3 regions of the Paenibacillus sp. Y301 genome follow, and region 2 is predicted to be linked to each of the others. Evidence: predicted binding sites of a transcription regulator. Region 2 holds the regulator's gene; each other region holds the start of a gene.

Region 1 (10,782 bases), on a different contig from region 2:
CAAAACAACAGGAATGACCCATGTGGAATTCCCAATCCGCGTCCGTTTTTCTCCTAAGGAGCAGGAGAAAATCACTTTGATTAGAAATGCAGCCGAGTTCGTCTCAGATCTACTGCTCAGCGCGATTTGATTCACATAAAAAGGAAGTGAAAGGAAGATATAAATGACAGAGAAACGTTATGTTATTGTCGGTAGTGGTACAGCTGCCGTACATGCAGCCAAGGCAATTAGGGACCACGACTGTGATGCGATAATCTCCATATATGGGGAAGAAGAAACGCTACCTTACAATAGAATTAAGCTTTCCAAAGGGTTATTCACGGATCTCCACAGCGAGAAAGTGTTAATAAAGAAGGATAAATGGTATCGAGAGAATAGAATTGATGTGCATAACGGGACTACAATCAGTAAGATTGATCCGGATGACAGAGTAGTGGTGACTTCAGACGGGCAGGTTATTTCTTATTATAAGCTTCTCTTATGTACTGGAGCGACAAATCGAAAGCTAACCATAACAGGTGCCACACTACGCAATGTTCACAATATTAGAGATATGAACGATGCGGATCGGTTAAAGGCAAGCTTGCAGCACGGAGATCGTATTTGCGTGATTGGTGGCGGTGTGCAAGGCATAGAGACCGCATGGTCCTTTATTGATGCGGGTTATGAGGTAACGATTGTGGAAGCTAGCCCGCGTCTTATGGGTAGACAACTTGATGCGCAAGCCTCAGAGCTCCTTAAACGGAGAGTCACGAGCTATGGAGCTAATGTAGAGATTGGGCGGGGTGTTAAACAAATTATTGGGACAGATTGCGTGCAGGGTGTAGAGCTAGAAAATGGGTTATTTCTTCCGTGTGAGCACGTCGTGTACTCCATAGGCATTATACCGAATGTTACCCTCGCGCAACATGCAGGTATTCTGGTACAGACGGGCATCATTGTAAATGAAAATATGCAGACCAGCGCTGCTCATATATATGCGGCAGGTGATGCTGCCGAATTTCAGGGTAAAGTAGAAGGCTTATGGGGAAGTGCGATTGAACAAGGGAAGATTGCCGGAGCCAATATGGCCAACAACACAGTTGCTTACCAACGTCCAGTGCCAGTTACGTTGTTCAATTCGTTTGAGACACCTCTTTTCTCTATGGGTCAAGTGGATGATCATCAATGTGATGCTAGCGTACATCGGGTAGAAGAAGAGCCTTACACACGTATTTTTATGAAAGAGGGTGCTCTATCGGGCGTGATATCTTTCGAGGGTGTTGCTGCTTCGCTCACGTATAAGTCGTTGATTGAAAAGAATGTTAAGCTTGATGGAATTGATCTCAATCACACTAGCCTGGATGAAATTATGGTAGAATTCAGCAATAGATCATAGAAATAACACGTTAAATATAGATATAAGGAGATAATAATATGAAAAAATATATTTGTAAGCCATGTGGCTATATCTATGATCCAGCAATAGGTGATCCTGACGAAGACGTCATGCCGGGCACAGCATTCGAGGATCTTCCTGAGGATTGGGTCTGCCCGGTATGCGGTGAAGACCAGGATCAGTTTGCTCCTATTGAAGAATAGTAATGATTGTGGGGGAAAGGTTATGACAAAGCATTCTTGCCAATACTCGGAGGAACCCTGCGCCCGCAAAGTTCCTATCTTTACATCGTTATCTGACGAAGACCTTGCCAAGGTCAGTGCCATGATAAGGCATAGAAAGTACAGTAAGGGAGAAGCTTTGATCGTAGAGGAGCAGCCTTCGGATACACTATATATCATCCAACAAGGTCATGTTAAACTTTTGAAAATAACACCTCAAGGTAAGGAGCAGATTTTACACATTCTCTCAACGGGTGATTTTTTCGGTGAGTTAAACATTTTTAATAGCGATGAATTAAGTAACTTCAGTGCGTATGCTCTAACGGATACGGAGATCTGTATGCTGACCAAGAGTGACATGGAGCACATCATTGATGAGAATCCGGACATCTCACTGAAACTACTTAAGAGTATTACTAAAAGATTGGCACATACGGAGAATTTGGCCCAAAGTCTGGCTACAAAAGACCCGGAAATTCGTATCGCCTATATGATTCAAGAACTTGGGCATAAATATGGGAAGTTGAACAAAGGGCATACCAAGGTAAAGTTACCTCTATCACGGGAAGAAATGGCGAACTACGTAGGTGTTACTCGTGAAACGATCAGTCGTAAGTTCAGCAAATTTGAGGATTTGGGCATTATCCAGATCAACGGCACACGAGAGATTACGATTTCCAACATGCAGAAACTGAACGAATATATGGATTAGGATAAGAAGGAGAATTGTAGTGATGATTAAGTTGGATATATCACCTGTGGCTGAGCGCAGACTTCTAGAGAATCTTGGAGAGCAATCTGGTGTTATCAAAATGTTCTATGATAATGAAGGATGTGGTTGTGATGGTGTTACCACACTGCTTATTCAGAATCAGGGGGGCAAATACGATGTTGCAATGGATGCCGGTTCGTTTTCCTTTGTAATCGACCAACAGCATCAGCTCTTCTATGAAAGTGTTCTGCGACTTGACGCAGAGGAGAATTATTCCGACTTTAAGTTAGTCAGTCACTCCATGATCTATAGCACTCATGTTAACATTCGGGATATGCGGCAAGAGACAACCGACTAGGTAATTCAAGTTCTGATCTATAGTGAAATAAAGGGCACATTCGTTAGTGATTTTCGCGAATGTGCCCTTTCTATGTCATATAAATGTGGCCCTGTTTTTGTTTTGTTTATTTTCATTGGGGTAATACTTAGTATTGGGTTACGGCGAGGGCGCCAATAAATGTTTACAAAGAAAAGAGGACATGAATATGAATGCACTTTATACTGCAACGGTAACAACAAAGGGTGGAAGAGAGGGTAGAGCTGTCTCTTCTGATGGACAATTAGATTTGAACATTGTATCTCCTAAAGGGTTAGGTGGTACAGGTGGAGATGGGACGAACCCAGAACAACTTTTTGCAGCGGGTTACTCAGCATGTTTCGGTAGTGCTCTGAATTTAGTTGTTGAGAAGAAGCAAGTCAACGAAGTAACAGGAACTGAAGTGACGGCGAATGTTTCTATTTTCAAAGAGGGTGAAGGCTTTAAACTTGCTGTTGTGATGGAGGTTAAAGTTGACGGTGTTGATCTAGCCAAAGCGCAAGAACTAGCCGATGCTGCCCATCAGGTATGCCCTTATTCAAATGCAACTCGAGGTAATATTGATGTAGAGATTAGAGCGATTGGTTAACCTATATAATATTTAACAGCATAAATAAACCTGACGAGCGTTTCTTCGTCAGGTTTATTTTAAAATATAAGAATTTATAAGTATTTCCACTTATAAATAGGCTTATATCAACGCTAAACGTTTCTTCGTCGTTAAAGGACGATGAGATCGTTTATGCTTGTGTTGATCGAGTAGTTGCTTATACTTGCTTACGTATAGGTAGCCACTTCAATACATCTTGGATTTTGGCATCCCAATATCCCCAATCATGGCTCCCGCTCTCTTCTTCATACGTTAGATCCAAATCCGTGTGGGCGCAGGCCTTTCTAAAGGTTTGGTTGTCCTCGTATAGGAAATCTTCTGTTCCACAACATTGATAGAGAAGTGGTTTAGGCCCTTCTGTTTGATTACACTGCTGAAGTAGATGAAGGATATCATTATCTGTGCCATGAATATCTTGATCACCGAATATGTGTGTATAGTTCACAAGGGGTTCTTGCCGATGGATCACATTAGCCATATCTAACGCGCCAGACAGACTAGCAGCTGCAGCATATTGATCGGGACGGCGAAGTGCTAACTTCATTGCTCCGTATCCACCCATAGATAATCCAGCTACATAATTATCTTCTCTTGCATCGGATAACGGGAAGAAAGACCTTGCTAGTTGAGGTAGCTCCTCATTTAGAAAGGTCCAATAGCGATTTCCTTGAGCCATATCTGTATAGAAGCTCAGATGAACTTGAGGCATAACCACAGCAAGTCCAATCTCAGCCACATATCGCTCAATAGAAGTGCGGCGCAGCCAGATTGAATCATCATCGGAGAGTCCGTGTAACAAATACAATGTTGGATGTTTATCTCCTAATATATTGTTGCTCATGCCAATCTGCGTTCTCGTTTGTTGTGGCAGAATAACCGTCATAGAAGTGCTTAAACCAAGGACCTCAGAGTAAAAGTTACATCGAAATAATGCCATGACGACAACCCCTCACCTATTATTTACTAGCCTACTATGATTATAGTAGAAATGAGTCTCTACGAGCCAATTTTGATGTGAAATATAGCTTATAAAGGTTTGACTTGAACCTAGTAAGTTACTATAATTGTTATAGTTAAATAGATTTTTTATGGTAAAATGTGAGATGTTTGGTTGACAATCTAATGTGTGAGAAGGAAGGGGTCAGAAGAGGTTCATGAAACCGAAGAAAAATGCCAATGCAATGGCCATACGTAAGGCCGAGAAAGAACGTCAAAGAAAGCTTACGCAAAAAATTATGTGGATTACGGGAGCCTGTATTGTCATCCTTGCGATTGTTCTCTTAGTCATACAATCGAATTCGGATGATAGTTCGAAAGACAACACGGTTTCATTTGCATATGATAATCTACCGATCGTTGGGGATCCAGATGCGCCTGTCAAAATAGTAGAGTTTGGCGATTATAAATGTCCATCCTGTCAATATTTTAGTCAGAACTTCAAGCCTCAGTTAGTGAAGGATTTCGTAGATAAAGGCCTCGTATCTTTTTATTATATGAACTACCTAGTTATAGATCCAGATAAGGATTCCAACACAGCTGCATTGGCAGCACAGTCGGTATACCATCAGAATAATGAAGAGTTCTGGAAGTATTATCATGCTCTGTATGATAACCAGAAGGATGAGAATACAGAGTGGGCTACACCAGAATATCTTGTGGAACTCGCTCGCCAAGAGAAGATTGCTGTTGACTATGATAAGTTAGCTGAAGATATTAAGAAGAAGACGTATCAGAAGGAAGTAGACGAGCACCAGAATATTGCGGATGATAATAACGTGCGTAGTACACCTTCGTTCTTTATTAATGGTAAGCAATTTATACCTAATCCGAATGGCTATAACTATGATGACCTTGCAAAGGCAATCAATGAGGAAATAACAGTACAAAGTGCGGGGCAAGAGGAGAAATAACCATGAAAAGTAAAGGGTTCTTCAGAACGTATTCCCTATATTTAGCTTGGGTTGTATCTATTGTTGCAACGTGTGGTAGCTTATATTTAAGTGAAGTCATGTTATTTGAGCCTTGTAGACTTTGCTGGTTCCAGAGAATATTTATGTACCCTCAGGTGATTCTATTGGGGATAGCTAGTTATAAAGATGATCGAAACATCATCTCCTACGTACTTCCTTTGAGTATCCTTGGTGGATGTATATCGATATATCATTACTTGGAGCAGATGGTTCCTTCATTTGCCAAGGTTGCACCATGTTCTGTGGGAATACCTTGTAATGTAGATTATCTAGATTGGTTCGGATTCATTACGATTCCCTTACTTGCACTTATTGCTTTCGTGATGATCATTACGTTGCTATTGGTCGGTAGAGTCAAGGAAGAGGATGAAGAGATCGATCTAGAAGAAGAACATATTCAAGAAGAGATGTAAGCAGATACGAGAGATGTGAAAGATGGATAGAGGTTTCGGGGTACATCCCGATTCTCTATCCTTTTTTTGTTCTCATATGAAGGGATATATATATTTCGGTTTGAAAAAGGTCATTCTAGTGGTAGAGTGTTGATATTCAAGGAAAAACAGGGAGTTGTGTAACATGTACATATGCGACGGGAACATTCCGAAGCTTGAAAGTGAACGAATTCTGCTTCGCAGGATGGAAGTTGAGGATGCCTTATTGTTGTTTGAATGTTGGTCGAGAGATGAGGTTCGTGAATACTCAGGGATTCCCGAACTTGAGAATGTATCTAGCGCGGTGGAGATGATTCAATTTCTGAACGTCTTGTCGAAGACAGAAGATGGGTTGAGATGGGGCATTGTGAACAAAGCAAGCGGTGAATGGATGGGAAGTTGTGGCTTCAATATGTGGCAACTGGAAGGGGCATTTCGTGGGGAAATCGGGTGTGAGCTGTCTAGCCTTTACTGGGGACATGGGTACATGCGTGAAGCTATAGGTTTGTTATTAGAATTTGGATTTGAAGTGATGGGGCTCCATCGTATAGAGGCTTTAGTAGATCCTAGAAATGAACGGGCAAGTCAACTTTTCTTATCTCAATGTTTCCAGCGGGAGGGACGCCTTCGGGATTATCGACATACGGAAGAAGGATTTCAAGATGTCTACATTTATTCATTACTGTATAGCGAGTGGCTACATAAGCATAAATAAGGGGACGTCGCGACGATTACTTCCGTACATTCATGGTTGTTGTGGATGATTCAACTCGATCCTCTTCTTGCGGTTATGATTATGTTGGAGGCTCAAGCGATGAGCTATAGTGCTGTTTCAAACTAAGATATAAATGATGTATAAGTCCACTAAAGACAAGTAACCATGCAGCCATTGCGATAAACACCATGAATCGGGGGATAGCTAGAAGAAAGGAAACTTCTAAGGCTTTCGATAACTGATAAGTGCTCGTAGTATACATGGCAAGTGGAAATGCCATCCCCCAAAATTGAGGGTCATAGGTTAATGGATAGCGGTGATATAGATGACGCCAGATCATAAGGATAAATAGCAAAGGAATCCACCATGTTCCTGTAACCCAAAAGAATAAAGTAAATCCTTTTAAAAATGGCGTAATCAGTATGAGGAGAGGCGAATGCTGTGAATGAAGGATTAAAGTAGAGCCAGCCAACGTAGTAATCGCAACAGCACCCATATTGATCCAATAAGGAGGAGTAAGCGCAGCGAATTTCAGTTCCACAAAAGTGAATCTGTAAAAGATGAGTGCAATGATGTTCAGATACAGCATACATCCCAGCAAGTACATACATAGCGTAAAGAATAAGATGATTTCTCTTTCATTTACTGCATAGGGAGAGAGCAAGGTACCTAATACAGATATGGATTGTGTTGAGACTGCTGCAATTAACCAAGCCCCGTTAATCCCCTCTGCTAAAGTAGGTTTATTCTTTCGAATGGTGACCGCAAAGAAAAATGTGTACATGATCAATACCCATAATGAAATACCTAGAAACCATAAAAAAAAGGCGACGGAATAATTATTATTGACGATAATAAGTTGACATCCTAAGACACAGGACCCAGCAATGATCGTGAAGAATCCGGGACCAGCAATGTGGCTGGTCAAATCCTCCTTTATTCTGGGAAAGTATAAGAATATACGAATGAGTGTTAATAACCATAATGTTGCGTAGGCCACGATATTGAAATACAACAAACCCTTGGAAATCGGGGTCATTCCGAGTAGAAATGTTGCGATAGACAAAGCTCCTGTAGCCATAATCACTGAGAAATAGCCCGGAAATAGATTGGCTGCTTTTTGTTGGATGAAGCTAACCATTCGACCAACTCCAATTTATTATTTTTCGATTTTGACTTTACTGCGCATTAGCGCTGCTAATTAAATTCTTTCTTTTTAATTATAGAGTAGAGGTTAGTGCGTCTTAGTGAGGACAGTCACAGGGTTAAATTGTACAAATTGGATCGGTCCTATTCGAATTCTACACATTTGTTGCATAACTCTGTGATTATTATTAATCTGTTGATCAGAGCATTAAGATCGTGATTGGTATCACAATCATTAGCGGAAATGCATGATAAATTGATTACCGAAGTAAGGATTGACGTTGGGCGGCGATTGCCGACGGAAAAGTCAGATGGAATTCGGAAATCGGTACAGTACAGGAGGTACGTATAAATATGAAGCATATCGCTATAACTTCTTCAACAGTGTCACGAGAGATTGATTTTATGGAAAGTTCATTCAGCGAATTAATTGATCATATCGTGAATGTGCATCATGGTTATTTGTACAGAACGCTACCTGAGATCGAACAATATCTGTATGAAATTGAGAATGTCGATGGAACGCGTCATCAGGAACTGACCAAGGTTCGCATGTTATTCACAGAGATGCATAAGGAACTGATGAGTCATCTGCCGAAGGAAGAACTGGATATGTTCCCAGCGATTAAGAGATTTGAGCAAGAACAATCGGGTCTCATATTTCAGAAATGCAGACGTATGATCGAGAAGCTTGAAGATGAGCATGAATCGTGTGAGTCCATCCTTAAACAAATTCGGGAAATAACCGGGGATTATACACTGCCCGAAGAAGCATCGGCCACCCATAAATTGACTTACCAAAGACTGCAGGAGTTAGAGTTGGATCTGTTTCAACATATACATTTAGAGAATAATGTTTTGTTTCCGCGCGTGATGAATACTTCTGTGTAACAGAAGGTGAGGAATTAAAGCGCAAACGGTAGTCCCATAAGCTTGGGGCTACCGTTTTCTTTATATTATAAGCGAGTAAAGGTTTCACTTAATACTCTATCCCCTATATTTCCACCAAAAGGGGTGCCATTCTTAAAAAGAACGGCACCCGTTTCTACTTGTTTGCTATGCAGTTAGTGTTCTCCGCCACAACCGCAGCTTCCCCCACAACCGCAACCACCTGCTTGCATTTCACTAGTCTCTGGTATTTTGTTGAGTTCAATGGCTGTAGTGAAATACTTGCTAATTGAATTGTGAAGTTGGTTGAATTCTTTCTGTGCATATAGAAATCTACGTATGACATCATTATTGTATAAGGCACGTTCCTCCTGTTCGTAGTCGTTGATCTCCGCCTCTGTTCGTACTAATCCTTGAGCATCCTTTTGCTGAAGGGTACGATGGTTCTCCAAGAATCGCTCATATTGCTCAATCGCGCTCTCGTCTTCTGTGAATTGGTCGATCATTTGTCGCAATTCCTTATATTCGTCTTGTTGCAGTAACGCTGAGCAAAGCTCCGCCATTTTCTCCAAGACTGCATTTGTATTCATTTTAACGATCATGGACTTGCCCCCCTTATTATCTTCCTCATTTACTCTACAACGAGTTGTACGACACCCATGTGACTGCTCTCACAAATGGAGTATTTTTGGGGTGGATGAGTGGGACGCTCTGATTCAGAAGTGGATACATCTTAGGGATCTGGAACCCCTTCGCATTTTAGTCGTTAGGATTTCAACAAATAGTCGATGCATTCATGTTAGATTTACTGTAAAATACTAGAGGCATATCTTTCATTGAACAGTAGAAAGGAATTAAATGTTGTGAATTCAATACAAGGTAAACAAAGAAATTTCATTATGGCGGGTATTCTACTATCCACCTTCTTATCAGCAATTGAGGGCACGGTTACTGGACCTGCGGGTCCGGCCATAGTAAGTCATTTTGGTGGGATGCAACTGATGAGCTGGATATTTACCGCCTACCTTCTAACGATGGCAGTCACCACGCCTATTTTTGGAAAAATTAGCGATATCTATGGTCGCAAACCGGTATTTATAGCCGGATCGCTAATCTTCGTCATTGGATCGTTGCTGTGTGGATTCTCCCAGAGTATGGAGCAACTCATCATCTTTCGTGCAATTCAGGGGATTGGCGCAGGGGCAATTGTTCCGGTATCCTTTACGATTATTGGTGATATCTATCCTATTGAACAACGTGCTAAGGCTCAAGCGTTAGTTAGCTCGATTTGGGGTATTTCTTCCTTAGTTGGGCCATTAATCGGAGGTTATCTTGTTGATTATTGGAGCTGGCGCTGGATATTTGGATTTAATGTGCCATTCGGTATTTTATCGATCCTCCTTATACTACGGTATCTTCCCAAACATAATGTAAGTCGCAAAGCTAAGGTTGATATTGCAGGTGCGGTTACATTTACGATTGGTGTTACGGCATTATTGTTCTCACTAGCTACAGGAGGGCAATACTTCGCATGGAATTCACCATTATTAATTGGATGTATGGTGATTGCAGTTATTTTTTTAATTCTGTTCTTTATTGTAGAGAACAAAGCAGAGGAGCCAATGCTCTCACTGAAGCTCTTTCGAATTCGCGATATTGCCGTATCGTCTATTGCAAATTTGCTCATTGGCGCGCTCTTAATTGGACTTACAACGTATACTCCTCTGTGGATTCAGGGTGTCTTGGGCAAGAATGCCACCTTCTCGGGTCTAGCCATGGCTCCTATGTCCATCGGTTGGATTATAGGGTCTATTATTGGTGGGAAAATGTTAATTACAGCAGGCTCGCGTAAGACAACTGTGATTGGCATGTTAGGTATCGTGATCGGTGCTCTAGGCATGGCATTCATGACTGGAGAGACACAGAGTGTGATCTTGTTGAGTCTTACATTTATCTATGGAGTGGGATTCGGATTTACTTCCACGGTATTCACACTTATTGCACAGTCTTCTGTGGGTTATCATCTGAGAGGTTCCTCTACAGCGCTCAACACGTTTATTCGTTCGCTTGGGCAGACAGTGGGTGTAGCTGCTTTTGGTTCATGGATCAATTTGAGAATGGCAAACTTAATACAAGATACACCGGGTGCAGAGAACCTGGACCAATCAGATATTAATAAGTTACTCACGCCTGAAGGTAATCAGGGCATATCAGAGTCTGTGTGGCTCAGTATGCGCAGCGTGATGGAGGGAAGTTTGCATTCGCTCTTTATCGTTATGGCCATCGTTGCAATCATCAGCATGTTGGTAGTGACTAGGTTTAGAAATAAAGTTCC
Region 2 (10,782 bases):
GTCCCGTAAGTAGAATTCCCTTCAGAGGACGAATCCCAAATTTCTGAATTTCTTCATGTCTAATAAGAAAGTTGAGGGCTTCCATCAATTCCTCTTTGGGATGTTCCTGACCTCCAATTTCATTAAAAGTGAGCTTATCTGGTCCTTTTTTCTTACGCTTACGATCACCTGCAGCACCTACAGCAAGTCCACCCTTAACATTAGACAACAATAGAACTCCTGCCACAATTCCTACTGCGAGTAGTATTGGAATAATATTCACTCCGATAAATACAAGAAAAACAAGAAGTACGGGTACGAAACCTATCACTATTTCTTTCAACAATTTAGGCATTACTCCACACCCCCAGAACTGCTGGATCACGAGGTAAAATGATGAATTTACTTGCTTCTCCCTCAGTTAAATTAATATATACATTCGTATCATCCATTTCAGTTGTCACTTTCACGGGCGAACTTTTTTCCATTTCCTTCAATTTATCTACAATCTCTGTATAACGTTTATTCTCCATCGCCTCTGCCACTGGGAACATAGCCTGATCCCAGAAATCATCGATGGTTTCCGTCGAGTGATCAACAACATCCAATTGAAGTGACCGTTTACCAACGATAGATTTGCCTTCAGTCATTAATTCATGAACTAATCCTGGTAACCGAGTTCCTGGTTTAATATCTAGTTTCACTACGACCTCATCGCGGGTAATATCTAATTGAGCATTATTCACTCCGTCATAATCTGTCACTATTTTTTGTAGAGGACTCTGAAGAGTAACTTGTTTATGAACAAACCATCCGCCAAACAAAAGCGAACTTGCGATAACAACTGTCAATGCAATTGGCATTACTCTTAACTTCATATAACAGCCTCCTTCAATATCCATTGATGTCTAATTACTTATGATTTAATTGAATTGATATACAATTACGTATACCACTAGTACACAAATTAGTATATCACATTGAATATACTATTTCGTCGAAAAATTATGGATATATTTAAAATTCTATGTGAATATTCAAAAAAAACTGACGAAAGAATCATTCTTTATAGAATAATTTCGTCAGCTTTTATTTGGTGAATCGTCATTTTTATCGATTGGGTAATGTATATTGTTCTCCTAATTGTGTTCCATCACTGAATCTATAGAATCGATAGTAGTAATGATCTTTCTCTTTGTAAAAGAGTTGCCACACAGGGGTCCCATGAAACAACCCGAGCTGTAAACGAATCTCATCAATGTTTGGAAGATCACTCTGAATAATAGCAGTAATCTGTCTTTCAGATAATCCATCCTTTATAAATTCGCTATGCACAGACCCAGATGTTTCGTCTACGTTGTACTCATCTGTGAATGGAACCCACACGATAAGAGCTTGATCATCCTTATTTTTACCTTCGATGACCCAGACTACATTATCCCACACCGATTTGTCCGTTTTTGTGACTTTCACTAATTCGGTTTGTTTCTTTGCTGCTGTAATAGCGATGTCTTCCTGGCTCCATTGGTCCTTCATAACATATATGTAATAACGATAGAGTCCAAACAATACAACCACACAGATTGCAATTCCTAGTAAAATCCATCTCTTCTTGTTCTTCTTCAACCTGAACTTCCTTTCATCAGGAATAGCCTATCATCTTAGCGGTTTAATAAGCCTTCAAAAGATGACTGAGCTTCACGATGAATCCGCTCTTCATCCATAGTAAGACAAGCCCCATTCTTTACAACTTGTTTGCCGTTAACCCACACATGCTCTACATCTTTACTACTTGCAGAGTAAATGGAATGTGAGATGAAGTCTGTATGTGGTAGGAAATGAGCCTGATCGGTATTTAATGCGATAAAGTCTGCTTTCATACCTGGTGCCAATCTACCTATGTTTTCTAGAAATAGAGATTTGGCTCCATAACTAGTACCCATTCGAAGTGCTTCAGCAGCAGGAATTGCTGTTGGATCTCCTGAAATACCTTTGTGAATAAGCGCTGCTAGACGCATTTCTTCAAACATATCTAAATTGTTATTGCTCGCTGGACCATCTGTTCCTAAGGATACAGTTACGCCTGCCTTCAATAGATCTGTGACCCGTGCAATACCACTTGCTAACTTCAAGTTGCTTCCTGGGTTATGTGACACGCCCACTTGATGGGCAGCTAATATGTCAATTTCTTCATCTGTCAAATGTACACCATGAGCGACAAGAGATGGACGTGTGAACATGCCGAGTTTCTCTAAATGTTGAACAGGTCTAAGACCATAATCAGTCACATTCTGTGCCACTTCACTCAGCGTCTCAGACATGTGTGTATGCATCGGAAGATCTAGATCATGCGCTGCCTGTACAAACTTCTCAAAAAAGGATGGAGGACATGTGTAAGGCGCGTGCGGGGACATCATCGTAGTAATACGTCCTTCTGCTTGACCGTTCCAATCTTTTGCAAAGGCAATCGCTTCTTGAAGTTTATGTTGTTGCATTTCTTCTGAACAGAACCCAATAACACCTCTTGTTAGTACCGCACGAATACCCGATTCTTGCACTACTTTAGCGACTTGATCCATATGATCATACATGTCTAGAAAAGTAGTTGTTCCACCTTTTAACATTTCCAATACAGAGAGCGATGATCCCCAATAAACATCTTTTGAGGTAAACTTCTCCTCCATTGGCCACATTTTTTCCTGCAACCACACTTGGAGAGCTAAATCATCACCATAACCTCTTAGTAATGACATCGCCGCATGCCCGTGTGTATTCACAAGTCCAGGTAAAAATAGAAGATGCGTACCATCAACGACGGGGATATGATCAGAATCAGCTGGTTTGTCCTCGCCAATATACGTTATAAGGTCATCTTCAATAAGCATATAGCCCTTTACAACGGATTGTTCATTATTCAGAACAGCAAACGTACCATTCTTAATGATCCATTTCTGTGTTTGATTGTTCACTGTCATGTGATTCTTCCTTTCCATTATCCAAATAATAAGCAAGACTAAGCATATCCGTTGTGAAATCAGCTGCATGAATACGAACATCCGCTGGAGCTTTCAACACAACAGGTGCAAAATTCAAAATCGCCTTAATCCCAGCTTCTATTAACTTATCTGCAACATGCTGTGCTTCTGTTTCTGGAACCGTAATAATACCTATTCTTATATTTTGTTGCTTAATGGTATCCACTAGATCCTCCATAGGTTGGACCTTTAACGTATTAATAACGGAACCTACCTTGGGAGCATACGAATCAAAAACAGCGATAATCTTTAAATTTTCCTTTAGATAAGCATTGTAATTGGATAAAGCATGACCAAGATTACCTGCACCTATTAGAACCACATTGATTTGTTGATCGAGATTCAGGATATGACCAATCTTCTCAATCAAATAGGCCACGTCATATCCTATACCTTTACGTCCGAAGTCTCCAAAATAAGCGAGATCTTTACGAATTTGTGCAGGATTCAAATCGAGTTTTTGACCTAACTCCTGTGAAGAGACAGTGGCTACTTCACGTCTCTGAAGATCTGAAAGATAACGCAGATATACAGGTAATCTGCGTACAACAGCTTCTGAAATTTTTTCAGATTTCATTCTTGCTCCCCCTAATTATTAACTCTTTAGGATCCTTCTTCAAGAAGGATCCCTTTCACTTAACCACTCTGAAATCCGTGGAACCATTTGATTGGTCGGCATATGCTCCATCTTAGGACCAGGTAATGAATACAGGAAATGTTTGCCGTAATATGATTCGATTACTCGCGTATCATATACGATTACAATCCCCCTATCATTCGCAGTACGCACTAACCGACCAAATCCTTGTTTGAACCGAATGACCGCTTGCGGAACCGACAGTTTCATGAATGGATTTTTCTTTTGTTGCTTAAGAAGTTCACTCTTTGCTTCAACCAAAGGATGGTTCGGTGGCTGAAATGGTAGTCGAACAATGGCCAAACAAGTCAGTGCTTCACCGGGAATATCGACACCTTCCCAGAAGCTACTTGTTCCTAACAGTACCGATGCACTACTGTCTTGAAAACGACGAATCAACTTGCTTCGACTTCCAGTATCAACACCTTGGCCGAGTATCGTTATATCACTTGAGGACAGTTCATTACGTAATGGTTCATAAACTTGACGAAGCATGCGATAGGATGTGAATAACACTAACATACGTCCATGCGTAGCTATAGCTGTGTCAGCTAACGACTTCACCAGCGTCTCTACAAAAAGAGCATCTCCTACACTTCCCTTAACACTTGGAAAGTCACGTGGAATCACGAGCAATGCCTGATCACGATATCGAAAAGGCGAAGGTAGCTGAACTGTTACAAGTCGACCTTGATCTGATGCTTCTTGTAAGCCTAGATTTTCAATCATATACTGAAAGGATTTCTCGATAGATAACGTTGCTGAAGTTAGAATAATACTCTTCTTTTTATCGAAGAACACTTCCTTCAACTGCTTGCTTACATCGACAGGCACGGCATACAATTGTAGAGATTTGCTACGAAAATGTCCATTAGCCTCCATCCAGTAAACATTGCCTAAATCGTTAAGCGCCATGAACATGTGAAGATCTTCGCGTTCACTCGATAAATCCTTAATCAGACCGCTTATGTCCGTTATCAGACTATCTGAGTTGAAATCGTCTAGTTCTTTAATGTCGTTCAACATTCTCTCCGATTTACGAATGACCTCTCCAAGCGTTACGTATATTTGATTCTCAATTGCAGACAAGAGTTCCCAATCCTTTGGTTTCTTTGTAGGTTGCAATCGAAGCACGAATTGTCCAGTCTCACCAGGTGCTGCATCACTTCGCTCGGGAAGAAGAGCAAACAACATATCATTCAGTCGGTCCCAGTGCTCCTTCACTTCAATTAATTCGCCACTCAATATATCGATTGAAGTTATCCAATCCGAAGCCTTTTCATCATGTGAAGAACGAAGTTGTTGAATTAACGCTGGAAATTGTCCATTACGATTATCTTTATACAGTCTTGTAAGTGTATGGACGACGGTGAAATATTTCATATGAAGACCTAAATGCTTACCTGCCACGTCTTCTAAATGATGTGCTTCATCAATAACTAAGTGCTCATAAGCAGGTAATAATTGATGTCCAGCTTTAACATCCGTAAATAACTTAGAGTGGTTCGTAATAACCACATCAGCAATTCCCGCTTCATGCTTAGCACGATGATAATAACATTTACGGAACCAAGGGCAGGCACGGCCAAGACATGAATCAGAGTCACTAGAGACGGTTTCCCAGAAATCTCCGCCACGCCCTCCAAGATTCAGTTCTTCATCATCACCGTTCTCCGTCTGTGCTAACCATACAATCATCTGTGCGGCTAAGATTACATCTTCTTTAGGATTAGCGAAGTCTCTCTTGTTTATTTTATGTTCAAATTTTCTCAAACACAAATAATGCTGTCTCCCTTTGAAAATAGCCGCTTTAAATGGAAAGGGAACGACCTGAGTCAGTAATGGAATATCTCGTTCCCTTAATTGTTCCTGAAGGTTAATGGTGTGTGTACTTACCATGACTTTCTGCTCATTTTTCACACTCTGATAAATGGCAGGAATTAAGTATCCTAACGATTTCCCAGTGCCCGTCCCTGCTTCAATTAGAAGATGCTTATCATTCGCAAGTGCATTCATCACTTCACCAAACATCATGCTCTGTGATTCACGCGGCTCATATTGTGGCATAATTTCTCGAAGCCGTTCTTCAATATTCTCAAGGAATCGCGGGAAATCCATGGATTTCAGAGGATTATCATCTGCATCATTACGCGGTGTTGAGATATCGATCCAATCTTCTACGGCTAGAGCCAATTGTCGGTAAAAGGTATGACTCTCAAGGTCCTGTGCGGGTTCACTTTCCTTCTCACGACATAGACCATCGAAATACCAAGCTAAATCACTATCCTCATCACCAAATAACTCACTCAACCTTTGAAGTGTAATCAATGGTAAACTAATCAATTCATCCAGACATTTCAATAATACATGCGCTGTTGCTAATGCATCACTGTCGGCCTGATGGGGTCGATCGTGCTGAATACCAAATTGTGTAGATACCAGACCTAATTGGTAAGTGGTTAACGATGGGAAACAGATTTTCAGGAAATCTATCGTGTCCAGTATACGACCGTTGTATGGTAAATAACCACATCGATCAAGTGCATTTTGCAAAAAATTAAAATCAAACGAAACATTATGCCCGACTAATACCACATCATCAAGCATGGGAACTAACTCCATCATCATCTCTTCTAAAGAAGGAGCGTTCTCAACATCACTATTGGTTATACCTGTTAAATTAGAAATAAATGGCGGGATTGGAATCCCTGGATTAACATAAGACCCGTAAACACGGGATATCGATTGATCTTCTTCGATTATGGCAAGTCCAACTTGAATAATTTCATCGGCGGACTGGTTGCCTGTTGTTTCAAAGTCCAGTACGGCAAATTTCATGTTTAAATATTCCCTTCAATCCAGTCTCTCTAACAGCATAACAGAAGATCAGAATTTATTCATCAAGTAGACCCAGCTAAGCCATCATTTTTAAAGGACGGAAGAAAAGGCGATACTCCGTCGCTTTCGCAAGTACGGGCATCGCCTTAATTTGAGTCAATACTAAATTAATGAAATGAGCTGACTTCCATACTGGAGTTGACCGCGATTTTGATTGCAAACTTGCAGATTAATAAGTGGATCAGGTAAGCTCGGATCATTTTGTAAGGCTAATGTGAAATATTCCTGGGCTTTCCCCGTATCCGCAAGTTTAGCTTGAATACAGCCTAATGCATTGTAGATCATAGCTTTCAACTTCTTATGCTCCGCCAGTGGAAGAATCCATTGGAAATGTTCTAAAGCTTCTGTCGTTTCCTCCAAATGAAGGTGAGCCATCGCAATATACATCCGAGCAAGTAAACTGTCTGGATAATCGTAGACGATCTGAGAAAATTGCTGTATAGATTGACGATACATCAGTAACTTATAATAACCCTGTCCTCTAACAAAAGAATCCATTCCCATCTCAGGGGTGTCCCCTAAAGGAAATACAGGTGGAAGCACCGTATGTTCTCGGAACGTACTCATTTTGTCTTCAAAGGCTAACCACTCCTCAATTATCCCATCGCTCATGGCCTTAAGCATATTCCATCTTTGAATCAATAGCTGCTTTTGGGACTCTTGCGCGGTTGGGTAATGCTTGACAATTTCCCCTAACATGTGGTTCATTTCAGCGAATACATGTTGAAACATGGCCTGCATCCCACCCTTAACCATAATGAAATCAGTGCGTCTTCCTGCTTTCATTTTTTGTTGAAGTGGTCCTTTTCATGCGCCATCCCATACATTACATAATATGTTGAGAACTCTTACCTAATTATTAGCGAATCGTTGCATGTACTTCTTTATCCATTAACTCAATCGGTTGATTCTTCTCATCTACAAATACTACCGTAGGTTTGTGAGAAGCAAGTTCCTCTTGAGAAATCATCGCATATGAAATAATAATAACTGAATCTCCAGGTTGAACTAATCGAGCTGCTGCGCCGTTAAGACAAATAACGCCAGTTCCACGTGGACCAGGAATCACATACGTTTCTAGACGAGCTCCGTTGTTATTATTTACAATCTGTACTTTCTCATTCTCAAATAAATCTGCTGACTCCATTAAATCTTCATCTATGGTAATACTACCTACATAATTTAAATTAGCTTCCGTGACCGTTGCACGGTGGATCTTGGACTTCATGATATGTCTATACAAGAGATAATACCTCCTTTGGAGTGAATAACATATTGTCTATAAGTCGCGTCTTTCCAAACTTCACAGCCACAGCCATGATAATTTGCCCTGTGATATCAGTCAGCAGAATATCTTCGTTCACACGATTTAATTCTGGAAAGGTTAGCACCTCAACATAATCAATAACAGCCATCGGTGAAGCACCAATTAAATTCACGAGCTTCTCACGAACCACAGAGGTCTTAACAGCCATTTCATCATTCAATGCATCCATAACAACATGTAAAGAGCGAGAGAGCACCAAAGCCTGTTTACGTTCTTCTGAGCTTAGATAAACATTTCTTGAACTGAGTGCCAATCCATCTGCTTCACGAACGATAGGACAAGGAACAATGTCAATATTCATATTTAAATCATGAACCATCTGTTGAAGTACAGCGACTTGTTGTGCATCTTTTAAACCGAAGTAGGCTTGATCCGGTTGTACAATGTGAAACAACTTACTCACAACGGTAGTCACACCATCGAAGTGCCCTGGACGAGATGCTCCGCACAATAACTGTGTTACTTCACTCACTCTAATGGTTGTCTTGGTCGGCGTGGGATACATTTCTTCCACAGTGGGAATAAATACGATATCCACTCCTTTACTTTCAGCTAAGGTTACATCTTTCTCTTCATTACGAGGATAAGTCTCATAATCTTCACCAGGTCCAAATTGAATGGGATTCACAAAAATACTTAGAACAACCAAGTTGTTTACATCACGAGCACGACTTATTAAGCTAGCATGACCTTCATGAAGAAAACCCATGGTAGGAACTAATCCAACCGTGCCATTCCAATTACTTTGTGCTCTAAATTGGTTCAACTCTTGACGGAGTTCTGTTATATTTCGAATGGTCTTCATCATTTCTCCACCTTTGCGGCACTGTTCCCATAAAGAGACTCCAGCACGTGATCCTCAGCTATAAACACATGTTCTTCGGACGGAAAAGAGCGTTCTCTCACATCTTTCACATAGTTGACTAACCCTTCACGGATGACGGATCCTATATCGCCATATGTTTTGACAAAACGTTTATTTATATAAGGAGATGCATATTGAAAAACATCATGGAATACAAGCACTTGTCCATCACAGTATCGCCCTGCACCAATACCGATGGTCGGAATGGATAATTCTTTGGAGATAGCTTCAGCAACCTGTTCCGTTACCAATTCAAGAACAATCCCAAATGCACCCGCAGCTTCTAATGCTTTGGCTTCATTCATCAATCTTTGAGCATCTACAGGATCTTTCCCTTGAATTCGATATCCACCAATCTGGTTCACAGATTGTGGGGTTAAACCAATATGCCCAAGCACAGGAACACCCGATTTAACGACAGCTTCTACGGTAGCACAAATTTCGATGCCACCTTCCATCTTGACGGCTTGTGCATAACCTTCTTGCATCAGTCTTCTGACACCTCGTAACGTCTCATCCAGACTTCCGTGATACGTCATAAAAGGCATGTCTGCTACGATAAACGTATGCTCAGCCCCTCTTGCTACCGCTCGTGTGTGATAGACTATGTCGTCCAATGTCACAGGTATTGTACTGTTATACCCTAGGACCACATTACCTAGCGAGTCTCCAACAAGAATGAGATCTACTTCCGCTTCTTCAGTTAATTTCGCAGAAGGATAATCGTATGCCGTAACCATGGTTAAAGGCGTACCTTCTACTTTCATTTTTTTCATTTTCACAATGTTTAATGCGGATTTCCTTGGCATATAAATGTGCCCCTTTCTCTTCTTAAAAACGGCCTGTTGTGTTAGAAAACCCTTTGGTATTTAACACAACAAAAAAACCTTTTAGCATGTGCACTAAAAAGGTCCGATAGTCAAAAAAGAGTCACTTTCGATCGTCCCTTCTGTCTCGGTCCTTTCGGCTCAGAGCAGAATCCAACGTCACCCACTACATATTATTCATGTAACAGATGTAGTTCTATTCAATCTAATCTTCTAGCTTAAGTGCAGTTCGATTCGTGATCGGTACCGCCTCAAAACCAGTATAACAAATAAGGTATCAACTTTCACTATTTAAGTTTGACATCTCCAGAGACTACGGGGACGATGTTCCCCATCCCTATATCTACAAGTAGTGCTCCACTCGGATCTAATCCCATAGCAACACCTTCTCTTAGCCCATGTACCGTATTAATAATAACCTCTTGGTTGATTGTCACGGACAGTGCTTCCCATAAAGATGCAATTGGAACGAAGCCTTCCTCATCATATAACTTGTACAACATTTCAAATTCTTCTAGAACAGCAGCAATCAACATCGTACGATCCACTGAAGCTCCATTTGCAATTTTTAACGATGTTGCTGTATCTCTTAATTCTTCCGGATAATCTTCCGAATCTACATTCACACTAATTCCTATTCCAACAATACAATACCGAACAACTTTGTCTTCTATGATAGATTCCAGCAAAATACCACTGATCTTACGATGGTTCAGCAAAATATCATTGGGCCATTTAATGCCAACTTGTAGCGTTGTCGTCTTCCTAATAGCTCTACAAACAGCAACACCCGTAAGAAGCGTGAGCTGAGAAGTATATTCTATCGCCTGCTGTGGTCGAAGAATTAGGCTCATCCAAATCCCTTTACCACTTGGAGAGAACCACTTTCGGCCCATTCTTCCCTTACCACCTGTTTGTTCTTCAGCAATAATAAGCGTACCCTCAGGTGCATCTAATTCAGCTCTTTGTCGAGCTTCTTCTTGTGTAGATCCAGTACTCATTATGATTTCTAGATTCGAACCCATTACCTTCGTGTTCAGTGCATTTGTCAAAGTTACCTTATCAAGGAAATCTGGTTTCGCAAGAATACGGTATCCTTTATTCGAAACTGCTTCAAATTCATATCCAAGAATTCGGAGCTTATTAATTTGCTTCCACACGGCTGTGCGGCTAATCGATAATCTGCGACTCATTTCTTCACCAGATATGAAATC
Region 3 (10,782 bases), on a different contig from region 2:
GTTTAACCTGGTCACCTTCTTTAATCTCTGTGTAACGACCTAGAATAACAACACCTACGTTGCTTTCTTCAAGGTTGAGTACCAATCCGACAACACCGTTGGAGAATTCCAAAAGCTCACCGGACATAGCGTTCTCAAGTCCATGGACGCGAGCAATACCATCACTTACTTGAATGACAGTACCAACTTCAGCGACTTCTATATCGGATTTATATTGTTCTATTTGACTTTTAATAAGCGTGCTAATTTCTTCAGGTTTGATACTCAATGTTTTCACCCCTATCTACTGTGCTTGTCATTAAATGATTTTTCAAGACGCGCAAGCTTTCCGGAAATACTACCGTCATACAACGTATCACCTATAACGACCTTTAATCCTCCAAGTAGACTCTTATCGACAAGGTTATTTACACGAATCGTTTTGTGAGCAACTTGGCCAAACTCTGTGGCTACCGCTTCTATTTCACTGTCATCAAGAGGATATGTTGAATACACTAGGGCATCGGCCATACCTAGGCTCTCGCCTTTCAATTTGATGTAGCTGTCTAGAAGATCGGGGAGGATATCCGTTCTCCGCCGTTTCACAAGTAGTTCCACAGTATTCATCACAGACTGTGACAGCTTGCCTTGAAGTGCTCTATTGAATGCATTCAATTTGTCTGCATCGGATATGTTCGGTGTCGTTAAGAATCTTTCAATATCATCATTAGATTGAATAGCTTCAACGACAGCCTGCAGTTGTTGTTCAACTTCAAGCGTTACATTATCCTGTGAGGCAACTTCAAACAGTGCTTTAGCGTACCGTTTGGCGACTACCGTATCTCGGCTCATGATTTACCCCCTACCTCTTTGAGGTATTGGTCTACGAGTTGTTCTTGTGTACCATCCACACTTACTTCTTTCTGAAGTAATTTGGATGCAATTTGTACAGAAGCTGTACCTATTTCACTTCGTAATGCTTCCACAGCCTTGTTCTTTTCACTTTCAATATCGCGTACAGCCTCAGACTTAAGACGTACTACAGCATTGCTAGCTTCTTCAAGAATCTGTTCAGCTTGTTTACTACTTGTTTGTTTAGAACGTTCTACGATATCATAAGCTTCTCTACGAGCATCTTCCAACGCAACCTTCTGATCTTCAACATATTGAGTTGCTTGTTCACGAGTCTGTTTCGCATCTTCTAATTGTTTTAGAACGAGTACGCGGCGTTGCTCCATAATGTTAAATAACTTGTCAAATGCATATCTATTTAGCGCCCAATATAGAATGATAAATGAGAGAATAGATATGATAATAGTCTCCACATGAATATCCAATGAAGTCACTCCTTTCCGTTAGCACGAAGTGCGAATCGTCCAGCATAAACGCATAAGATTGATCTACGTTTACCTATGATAAATAAAGAGATTTAAGAGTAAAGTCTATATCTCTGAATATTTTGAACAAAATGAAGGCGCGGATGGCATTGGCCCTCCCCGCCAACCAAATTTTAATTCGTGAACATGATCAAGAACGCGATAACAGTAGCTGCCAACGGAATAACTTCGACGATACCAACACCGATAAACATTGTTGTTTGAAGTGCGTTACGTGCTTCTGGTTGACGAGCAATAGATTCAACTGTCTTACTTACGATCATACCATTACCAAGACCTGCACCAAGTGCCCCTAAACCAACTGCGATAGCTGCTGCTAAAAATTCCATTATAAAATATCCTCCTTAAAATCTCTTATTATTTAGTAAATATAATATCTTCTGCGTAAAGAATCCAATCATTTCTGAATCTGTTCGCTGAAGGTAGTTAATGTTCTTCGTGAATCGTTGTTTGAGCAATATATACCATCGTCAGGATCGTAAATATAAAGGCTTGTAAAGCGCCTATAAAGATACTGAATCCTTGCCATACCGCGAGAAACGGAATCCCTATATAACCAAGCTTCAGGATAACGGTAATCAGTACTTCCCCAGCAAATATATTGGCGAATAACCGGATTGCAAGTGCAATGGGTTTAGATAAATTCTCAATAATATTCAACGGTAGGAAAATAGGAAATGGTTCAATATAATGTTTCAAATAATGTTTACGATTTTTCTTAAGTCCAAGATAGTTCATTAAGATGAAAATAACGATTGCAAGTCCAGCAGTCATGTTAATATCCGCGGTCGGTGATTTCCACCAAAGAATCTCAGCATGCTCGCCATTTCCTAAACCTCTTGTAGCTTCAATAACGTATCCAAAGATTTCTTCAGGACCATGCGCTTCTGTAATAATAGAAAAAGGTAATCCTAACAAGTTCGATACAAAAATGAATAGAATCAGTGTAAGTCCCAGAGATAAATAAGGTTTTCCTTTCTTCAAGTCCATTGCACTTCCAATGAGACCTTGAACAAATTCCACTACCCATTCCATAAAATTCTGCAGCTTGGAAGGATTCTCTACCGATAAATTACGAACACAGAGCCTAGCGAACACGAATACAACAATCATAGTCACAACCAACATAAAAATGGCTGATAGATCGAGGTTCAGTCCCCCTACATGGATAATCGGATGTTCATGCATTGAAATGTATTCCCTCCTTTCGCATAATCTATTAAATGACCTTTTTCACACTCAAATATATACCTACAGGAATGGTCAAAAGCTGTGGTACGAAGAGTCCAGCTATGGTAAGTTCAAGTGAAAGATGCTCAACTTTCACTGAAAACATCACAGCTAGAATTGCGAAACAAATTCGGCTTATAAACCCTAGGCTATACGCCCTAGATCCTGGAGTTGTAACAGCATGTGCAACATTACGAACCTTAGACGATAGATGACGAGTGCTTACTAGACCTCCAGTCATGCCCAAAACCATACCTAGCGTATAAATTCTGGTCTCCGGATGAAGCGCCCAACCCATCAACAACCCTGCCATAATGATTAATGACACTTTGGTGACACCCTTCACTATAGAAGCTATATCATCCATTTTGTTCTCCAATCCACTTTTTGATCAACATGACAATATGAAACGAACCCAACACTAACCCAGAGATTGTTCCTATTGCTATCCAATATCTCGGTCCTTCCAACGCATTGACTAACCATCTTGCAGTAAAGAAACCAATGAGAATATAGGTAGAAAAAATACCTCCAGCTCCACCGATATAAAGAGCTAAATACCAAGGATTATCATTGTTTTGTGGGTTGTCCATAGCTCAATCCCAACCTATTTTACTTAATATTTGAAGAGTTTGTCAATCAAACGTTTTCATTGTATTAAAGTGTGAAAATACAAGAAAACATCTCTCGTATATTCACTAATTTCAAAGAACCGTACAGTCTAACTGTACACTATTCTATGGGTTTAAATATAACACCAATTCACTTATTTGTGAACATTCTGTGAAACTCTTCAGGACGTTCGCTTTCTAAACCGAAATGGTGAAGAATCGCATTGACAATTCTCTCTGAAGCCTTTCCATCTCCGTATGGGTTGGCGGCCCTACTCATGGAATCATATACTTCAGAATCAGTTAATAACGTTTTGGTCCGAGCGTACACCTTCTCCTCGTCCGTGCCCACCAATTCTAGTGTTCCAGCCTGAATTCCTTCAGGACGCTCTGTCGTGTCGCGAAGTACCAGTACAGGTACACCAAAGGACGGCGCTTCTTCCTGTAACCCTCCAGAATCGGTTAATATCAAATGGGTATGGGGATAAAAATTTTGTAAATCTACAACATCCAACGGATCGATAAGTTTAATCCGTGGGTGATTCCCAAGAATCTCATGCGCAGGATCCTTAACAGCGGGACTCGGATGAACTGGATACACAATGGCTACATCCTCGAATTCATCGGCTATCCGCTTAACAGCACGGAAGATATTGCGATGTGGTTCACCCTGGGATTCTCTACGGTGCGCAGTCATCAGAATAAGTCGTTTACCTGAGGCCCAATCCAATACAGGGTGATGATAATCAGGCTGTATAGTATATTGAAACACATCTGTAACGGTATTTCCTGTGATATAAATGCTTGACTTTGATTTATTTTCAGAAAGCAAATTATTTGCAGACATGTCCGTTGGAGAAAAATGTAAATCCGCAATAACCCCTGTTAATTGACGATTCATTTCCTCAGGAAATGGCGATTGCTTATTCCATGTTCTTAAACCAGCCTCGACATGACCCACTTGAATCTGTTGCATAAATGAAGCATAACTAGCAAGGAAAGTCGTTAATGTGTCTCCATGAACGAGTACAATATCAGGCTTAGCTTCCCGTAGCACAGGCTCCAGACCTGCCAACACACGAATGGAGATTTCGTTCAGTGTCTGGCTCTCCTTCATAATATCTAGATCATAATCTGGGTGTATATTAAAGACTTCCAAAACCTGATCTAACATTTGACGGTGTTGTGCTGTTACACAAACAACCGATTCAATTCTATCGGGGTGTTTCTGTAATTCCAGAATGAGCGGAGCCATCTTAATCGCTTCGGGTCGAACTCCGAAGATCGTCATCACTTTTATCTTCTTTGACATAAATGAATACCCCTCTTTTCTTACTTCGTTCCGTATAAACGGTCTCCTGCATCCCCTAGACCAGGGACAATATACCCATGTTCATCTAATCGCTCGTCCAAAGCTGCTACGTAGATGTCTACATCTGGATGTGCATCCTGAACCGCCTTAACACCTTCTGGTGCAGCAATTAGATTCATCATCTTAATCTGAGTACAACCACGTTTCTTGAGCACGTCAATAGCAGCAATAGCTGAACCACCTGTTGCAAGCATCGGATCGATAACAATTAATTCGCGTTCTGTAACATCTGTAGGTAGCTTCGTATAATATTCCACTGGCATAAGTGTTTCTGGATCGCGGAATAACCCAACGTGACCCACTTTTGCTGCAGGAAGCAGTTTCAGTACACCATCAAGCATACCTAGACCAGCTCGTAGAATAGGAACAAGTCCTAACATACGTCCAGAAATGACTTGGCTTTCTGTCGTACACACGGGTGTCTTTACTGTAACAGTCTCCAATGGGATATCTCGTGTAATTTCATATGCCATTAAAGTAGCTACTTCATCAACAAGTTCTCTGAAGTCCTTAGTATTAGTCTCTACATCCCGAATGAAAGTAAGCTTGTGTTGAATCAAAGGGTGATCACAGATCACCAATTTTCCTTTTTCCATGGTAAATCCCTCCGGTTAATTCATATGTGTTATTGTTATTAATGTTTATCAACGCTTCTGCATCGTCTTACAAACCTCGTCTATTATAGCATTCCACGAAAAGAATTTGCACCCACCTTGATTTATCTAAAGGTCAACCAGTAAAAGTATCTTATATTTACCTAACTTATATACATAGTCAACGCAGTCTTTCATTCAATTTGAGATATACGCATCATTAAGTTGGAAATTTCTACATCGAAATGATGTCTTTCTATAATATGTACAATTTCCTACTTCTACTTTTTTAGAAACAAGTTACCTTTAATTACGTTAAATTCAGTCTATAGTTTCATATCAAATGGCAAAGTTCGTTTTTTCGACAAAATTCGCACTTTAACAAAAAAAGACTGGAGAATTATCCCCAGTCTATCTCAAACTATTCATTTATTAATATTTCAAATCAGTATATAAAGGGTATTGATCTGTAAGTTCAGTCACTCGTGCAGTTGCTTGGGCAAGAATCGCTTCATCTTCTGGATTCTTTAGAGTTAGAGCAATGATCTTGCCGATCTCAACCATCGCCTTCTCATCCATGCCACGTGATGTTGCAGCTGGAGTACCCAAACGAATACCACTAGTTACGAATGGGCTCGTTGGATCAAATGGAATCGCATTTTTATTGACAGTTATACCGATTGAATCTAGTACTTTCTCTGCCAACTTACCTGTAATGTTCACACTACGAGTATCTACTAGCATCAAGTGATTATCCGTACCCCCTGATACGATGTTCAAACCTTCACTGATCAGAGTCTCAGCCAACACTTTAGCATTCTTCACAACGTTCTCTGCATAAGTCTTAAATGATGGATCCAATGCTTCCTTAAGAGCTACCGCTTTAGAAGCAATAATATGCATCAATGGCCCACCTTGTGTTCCTGGGAATACTGCTTTATCGATGGCTTGTGCCCACGGTTGTTTACAGATAATCATCCCTCCACGTGGTCCACGAAGTGTTTTGTGAGTCGTCGTCGTCACGAAATGCGCGTGAGGAACTGGGCTCGGATGAACTCCTCCAGCAACTAAGCCTGCGATATGGGCCATATCTACCATGAACAGAGCGCCTACATCATTAGCAATGGAAGCTAGTGCTTCAAAGTCAATGGTACGTGGATAAGCACTTGCACCCGCGACGATTAAACGAGGATGATGTTTAAATGCCAACTTACGCACTTCATCATAATCAATGAGGAAAGAATCCTCTTGAACACCATAAGGAACAAAGTTATACAATAGACCGGAAGCATTCACTGGACTACCATGTGTTAAATGTCCACCATGAGCAAGATTCATTCCTAATACGGTATCTCCAGGTTTAAGCGCTGCTAGATAGACTGCCATATTCGCCTGTGCCCCTGAATGTGGCTGTACATTAACATGCTCAGCACCAAACAATTCCTTCGCACGATCACGAGCGATGTCTTCTACGATATCAACACGTTCACAACCACCGTAATATCTTTTGCCTGGATATCCCTCAGCATATTTATTCGTCAAAACGGAACCCATTGCTTCCATTACTGCTTCACTCACGATATTCTCCGAAGCGATAAGTTCAATGTTGTTACGTTGGCGTTTAAGTTCTAAGTCCATAGCCTCTAATACTGCTGGGTCAAACTTGCGTAATTGTTCCATTTTCATATTCCTCCTAAAGGTTTCTTGGTCTAATTCCATAACCTGTGCTAGAATCCCCGCTACGCTGACGAATTGTTCTTCCGATCGCTGTTGCCCTCTGATTTCTTGATTATATACCGCCTATTGCGGTTGAAATCAGAGGGCAAGCATATGCTTTCGGAGTGGTTTTCCTACGGAAACCCTGTAGGCGAACGCTTCGCTTCTCCAGGACAATTCCGCCCTCTTCGCTATGATTCTTCATATACTTCTGTTCGGTAGGCATTAGTTACGGTGTAGAGACATTTCTTTCTTAAAAATTTACTCGTCACTGCGTTTTACTTTTATAATCAATCACAAATATGAGAATTACCTTGTTGAATGGAAGGTTCACCTTCCAATTGGTATCGTGCTCGCTCGCCGCCAATAAGCTTCGGACGGGTGTAGGCAGCATTCACACGGGCTTGCCCTATATACCGAATGCTAGGACGGAAGGGTACGGCTACATGCCGTAAATGCATTCCGATCAAAGTCTCGCCGATATCCATTCCAGCATGCGCTTCTATACGCTCTGCAAGGCAAGGTTCCACCATACTCCGATAAGCAGCAGAAGCCATTGAACCTCCAGCTGTAGGATACGGAACTGCGGCAACCTCTGTCAGGCGTAACTCTTCTAGAAGCGTTCGTTCAATGACTAATGATCGATTCAAGTGCTCGCAACATTGAAACACAACATGGAATCCAAATTCTTTACGGACCTCATCAATCCCAAGAAGTAACTCATCGGCAACTTCCAACGCCCCTGCCGTACCGATATGACTACCTGCTACTTCACTAGTACTTGTACCTACTACAAGAATCTTGCCCTTACTCAGCTTAGCAACCTTTACAAGTTCCCGCAGTACAAGTGCTACTTGTTCTTTGAGTGAAGCTGCGGATATCGCACTCTGATCCATGGAAGAAACCTCCTTAGTCTTGCATATACCGTTCTTCAATAAGCTTGATTTTGTTCACACGGTTTACATGACGTTCTTCTTCACTAAATTCCGTAACAAGCCATTCTTTGACGATCTCACAAGCTAAACCGGGTCCGATAACACGTTCGCCTAATGCGAGTACATTCGTATCATTATGTTCTCGAGTGGCCTTAGCGGAGAATACATCATGAACTAGAGCACAACGTATACCTGGAACCTTATTAGCTGCAATACTCATACCAATCCCTGTCCCACACACCAATATCCCACGATCCACTTTACCCATTATCACTTGTTCACATACAGGAAGCGCATAATCAGGATAGTCCACCGCATCCGTGCAATTACACCCTACATCTACAACCTCATGTCCCAATTTCTCAATGACATTTATGATGTCCTGTTTTAATCGAATACCACCGTGATCTGTACCTAATGCGATTTTCATTTAGAAAAACCTCCTAATATCTCTCTTTTATCTTGTACCATTATACTCAATATTTGGCCAAAATACGAAAAAAGAGCAGTCTACGGTAATCCGTAGAATTGCTCTTGTGCCCAGGCGACCGGCCGTATATCCCGATGCTCCATCGTGGTTTAATCCACAGCGTCGCCAGTTACATCGGAACCGATTGTTCTTCTTTTTTCATGATAAAACAATCAACGACGAAATGCAACGATCAATTAATTGTTATTATTTGATAACTTCACTAGAAATCGATCAATAGCTGTACGTATCTCCGCTGCTGCCACTTCATAATCTTCGCGGGATCCACCAAATGGATCTGATATATCAAAGCTTGGAATACGTTGCTGGATCTCAATCATTCGTTCTCTATTCTCAACGGGTTTACCTAACGCTGTGTTCATAGCCCAAACTGCATAAAGACTATCTAGCTCCGCTACATCTCGAAGTACACTCTCATCGTCTTCAGCATATTCCTTCAATGTATAGATCTTGCCCATAACTTCTGGGAAAGCCCGTAACACATGTTGTTTATGCGCTTGTGTTAACGTAAGAATGAGATCACTATCCCGTACAACATTTGATCTCAGTGGTTGTGAGGTTATTGTATCATCTATATTATAGTCTCGTAGAACCGCTTCGGCATGTCTAGAAATAGGTGACCCTTCGTTAGCAGCCACACCTGCAGACTGTACCTCAATCTGAAGACCCCGTTCTTTAGCCAATTTCCGGAGAATCGCTTCTGCCATCGGGCTACGGCATGTATTCCCTGTACACACGAACAAAATACGCAACACGTTTCTCCACCTCCTAGTAACATCTTTTATATTGTATCAAAAGATGAACATGAGTCCAAATGCTAATAATACAGCACCACCTAGAGCTTCACCATAATCGCCTAGGTTACGACTCACTTTCCTTCCGAGGAGAAGACCCATCATCGACATTAATCCACCAAAGAATCCGAAGGCTAATATTGTTATTAGTAAATTACTTCTAAACATCCCTAAGGATACGCCTACGGAGAAAGAATCAATACTGACGCTGAGAGAGAATAGGATCATCCCACCCCACGAACGGTGATTTACAACTTTAGCAAAACCGCCTCGAAAGGCATTTACAATCATATGGCCACCAAGTAACACTAATAATCCACCAGCCACATACGCCGTTACTTTTCCCAACAACGAGCCAACGTATTGCCCCGTATAAATCCCTAACAAAGGCATAATGATATGAAAAATACCGATCATTAAGCTTATTCTCAGAACGTGTAGCAATCGAATTCCTCTCATGCCAATACCTACACCAAGTGAAAAAGCATCCATTCCCAAAGCTGCCGCCATAACAAAAATTGTGATGAGCTGCCCCCATCCGGCAGAATTTTCTAGCATGAGTATTCCTCCAAGTCCGTTTGTGTACTTTGTACAACCATATGCGGACAAGAAGTGAAACATGTCAGATCAACCAGATATCTCCTACGAAGGGAATGTGTCCAGAACGATATAACTTACACCCAGCACACGAAGTGATGATTAACCTTCACTCTAATTCATATCGATGATTCGTCCACCGGCAGCCTTAACAAGCCGATTCATAACAGCTTCACCTATTCCTTCTTCTGGGCATGCTTCTGACATCATATAATTTACACCTAGCTCATCAAATCGGCGTAACGCTGCATATAATCTATGCGCTGCATCAGCAGGTGTAGCCAACGATCCAAGTGAAACAACTAGGTTCGCAGGATCTGAACCATAGAACGGAATATGTTCATCAAAAGCTAATAACCCCGTCATTAATCCCGCCTTAGAGGCCTCGTCCAATTGTCTCCTAATATGAGACGCAACAGCTTGTGGTGAAGAACCGCGTACTACGCTTAGTTCACCTTGTGGAGCATAGTGAGTATACTTCACGCCTGGTGAACGCGGAGGTTCCGAAATAGAATCCAATGCATCAGTATGTGGTGATTTGACTAGATGCCCAGGTGTTAAAGCTGACTTCGCTTCACCGGCAGCTCCTCCCACACTAACAACGGTAGCTCCAGTTACTAAATTAAGCTGTTCTATAGTAATTCCACCAGGACGCAACACTTGAACATCCCCATTCGAGAATACACGCACAACCGTGGACTCAACCCCTACACCAGCCGATCCCCCATCAAGGAGTCCGTTAATTCTTCCGTCCAAATCTTCGCTCACATGCGATGCAAGTGTAGGACTAGGTCGTCCTGAGCGATTCGCACTAGGTGCGGCAATGGGACAATCTGCTGCTAATATTAACGCCAATGCAATAGGATGATCTGGCATGCGAATTCCCACGGTATCTAAACCTGCAGTAACACAATTCGAAAGTGCGCCAGGTCGAACAGGAAGAACAATCGTAAGCGGACCCGGCCAATATATATCCATTAGCATGTGCGCGACAGGCGGAATTTCTATCACAAGCTCATCTAATTGCGAACGATCCGCGATATGAACGATCAGAGGATTATCAGAAGG

What was found. The regulator Rex, encoded in region 2, represses fermentation and respiration genes when NADH is low (regulators of the CRP and FNR family bind a similar motif). The targets are predictions, from matches to a motif close to TTGTGAAATATTTCACAA.
Region 1: the regulator Rex is predicted to act here: its motif matches at 7,774-7,791, upstream of AC1D69_RS09930 (hemerythrin domain-containing protein).
Region 3: the regulator Rex is predicted to act here: its motif matches at 3,228-3,245, upstream of AC1D69_RS13815 (AtpZ/AtpI family protein).

The regions. Positions count from the first base shown of each region.
Region 1 covers NZ_JCAIUL010000004.1:304,307-315,088, forward strand. Annotated here, with positions in the region: gene AC1D69_RS09875 (FprA family A-type flavoprotein) at 1-130, shown strand, start outside; gene AC1D69_RS09880 (NAD(P)/FAD-dependent oxidoreductase) at 164-1,378, shown strand; gene rd (rubredoxin) at 1,417-1,581, shown strand; gene AC1D69_RS09890 (Crp/Fnr family transcriptional regulator) at 1,604-2,311, shown strand; gene AC1D69_RS09895 (iron-sulfur cluster biosynthesis family protein) at 2,334-2,669, shown strand; gene AC1D69_RS09900 (organic hydroperoxide resistance protein) at 2,857-3,276, shown strand; gene AC1D69_RS09905 (alpha/beta hydrolase) at 3,455-4,234, opposite strand; gene AC1D69_RS09910 (DsbA family protein) at 4,452-5,207, shown strand; gene AC1D69_RS09915 (disulfide oxidoreductase) at 5,210-5,680, shown strand; gene AC1D69_RS09920 (GNAT family N-acetyltransferase) at 5,844-6,413, shown strand; gene AC1D69_RS09925 (tellurite resistance/C4-dicarboxylate transporter family protein) at 6,493-7,554, opposite strand; gene AC1D69_RS09930 (hemerythrin domain-containing protein) at 7,914-8,450, shown strand; gene AC1D69_RS09935 (YlbF family regulator) at 8,624-9,049, opposite strand; gene AC1D69_RS09940 (MDR family MFS transporter) at 9,347-10,782, shown strand, end outside.
Region 2 covers NZ_JCAIUL010000001.1:518,307-529,088, reverse strand. Annotated here, with positions in the region: gene AC1D69_RS02635 (AAA family ATPase) at 1-334, opposite strand, end outside; gene AC1D69_RS02630 (hypothetical protein) at 327-857, opposite strand; gene AC1D69_RS02625 (cell wall elongation regulator TseB-like domain-containing protein) at 1,090-1,605, opposite strand; gene AC1D69_RS02620 (amidohydrolase) at 1,641-2,954, opposite strand; gene AC1D69_RS02615 (redox-sensing transcriptional repressor Rex) at 2,917-3,591, opposite strand; gene dinG (ATP-dependent DNA helicase DinG) at 3,631-6,489, opposite strand; gene AC1D69_RS02605 (tetratricopeptide repeat protein) at 6,652-7,281, opposite strand; gene panD (aspartate 1-decarboxylase) at 7,409-7,792, opposite strand; gene panC (pantoate--beta-alanine ligase) at 7,785-8,681, opposite strand; gene panB (3-methyl-2-oxobutanoate hydroxymethyltransferase) at 8,681-9,550, opposite strand; gene AC1D69_RS02585 (biotin--[acetyl-CoA-carboxylase] ligase) at 9,856-10,782, opposite strand, start outside.
Region 3 covers NZ_JCAIUL010000007.1:104,009-114,790, forward strand. Annotated here, with positions in the region: gene atpA (F0F1 ATP synthase subunit alpha) at 1-268, opposite strand, end outside; gene AC1D69_RS13790 (F0F1 ATP synthase subunit delta) at 280-831, opposite strand; gene atpF (F0F1 ATP synthase subunit B) at 828-1,316, opposite strand; gene atpE (F0F1 ATP synthase subunit C) at 1,490-1,705, opposite strand; gene atpB (F0F1 ATP synthase subunit A) at 1,803-2,564, opposite strand; gene AC1D69_RS13810 (ATP synthase subunit I) at 2,596-2,973, opposite strand; gene AC1D69_RS13815 (AtpZ/AtpI family protein) at 2,966-3,199, opposite strand; gene wecB (non-hydrolyzing UDP-N-acetylglucosamine 2-epimerase) at 3,369-4,529, opposite strand; gene upp (uracil phosphoribosyltransferase) at 4,550-5,185, opposite strand; gene glyA (serine hydroxymethyltransferase) at 5,615-6,862, opposite strand; gene AC1D69_RS13835 (TIGR01440 family protein) at 7,189-7,794, opposite strand; gene rpiB (ribose 5-phosphate isomerase B) at 7,808-8,263, opposite strand; ZMP/ZTP riboswitch at 8,365-8,446, opposite strand; gene AC1D69_RS13845 (low molecular weight protein arginine phosphatase) at 8,500-9,078, opposite strand; gene AC1D69_RS13850 (manganese efflux pump MntP) at 9,115-9,675, opposite strand; gene AC1D69_RS13855 (L-threonylcarbamoyladenylate synthase) at 9,829-10,782, opposite strand, start outside.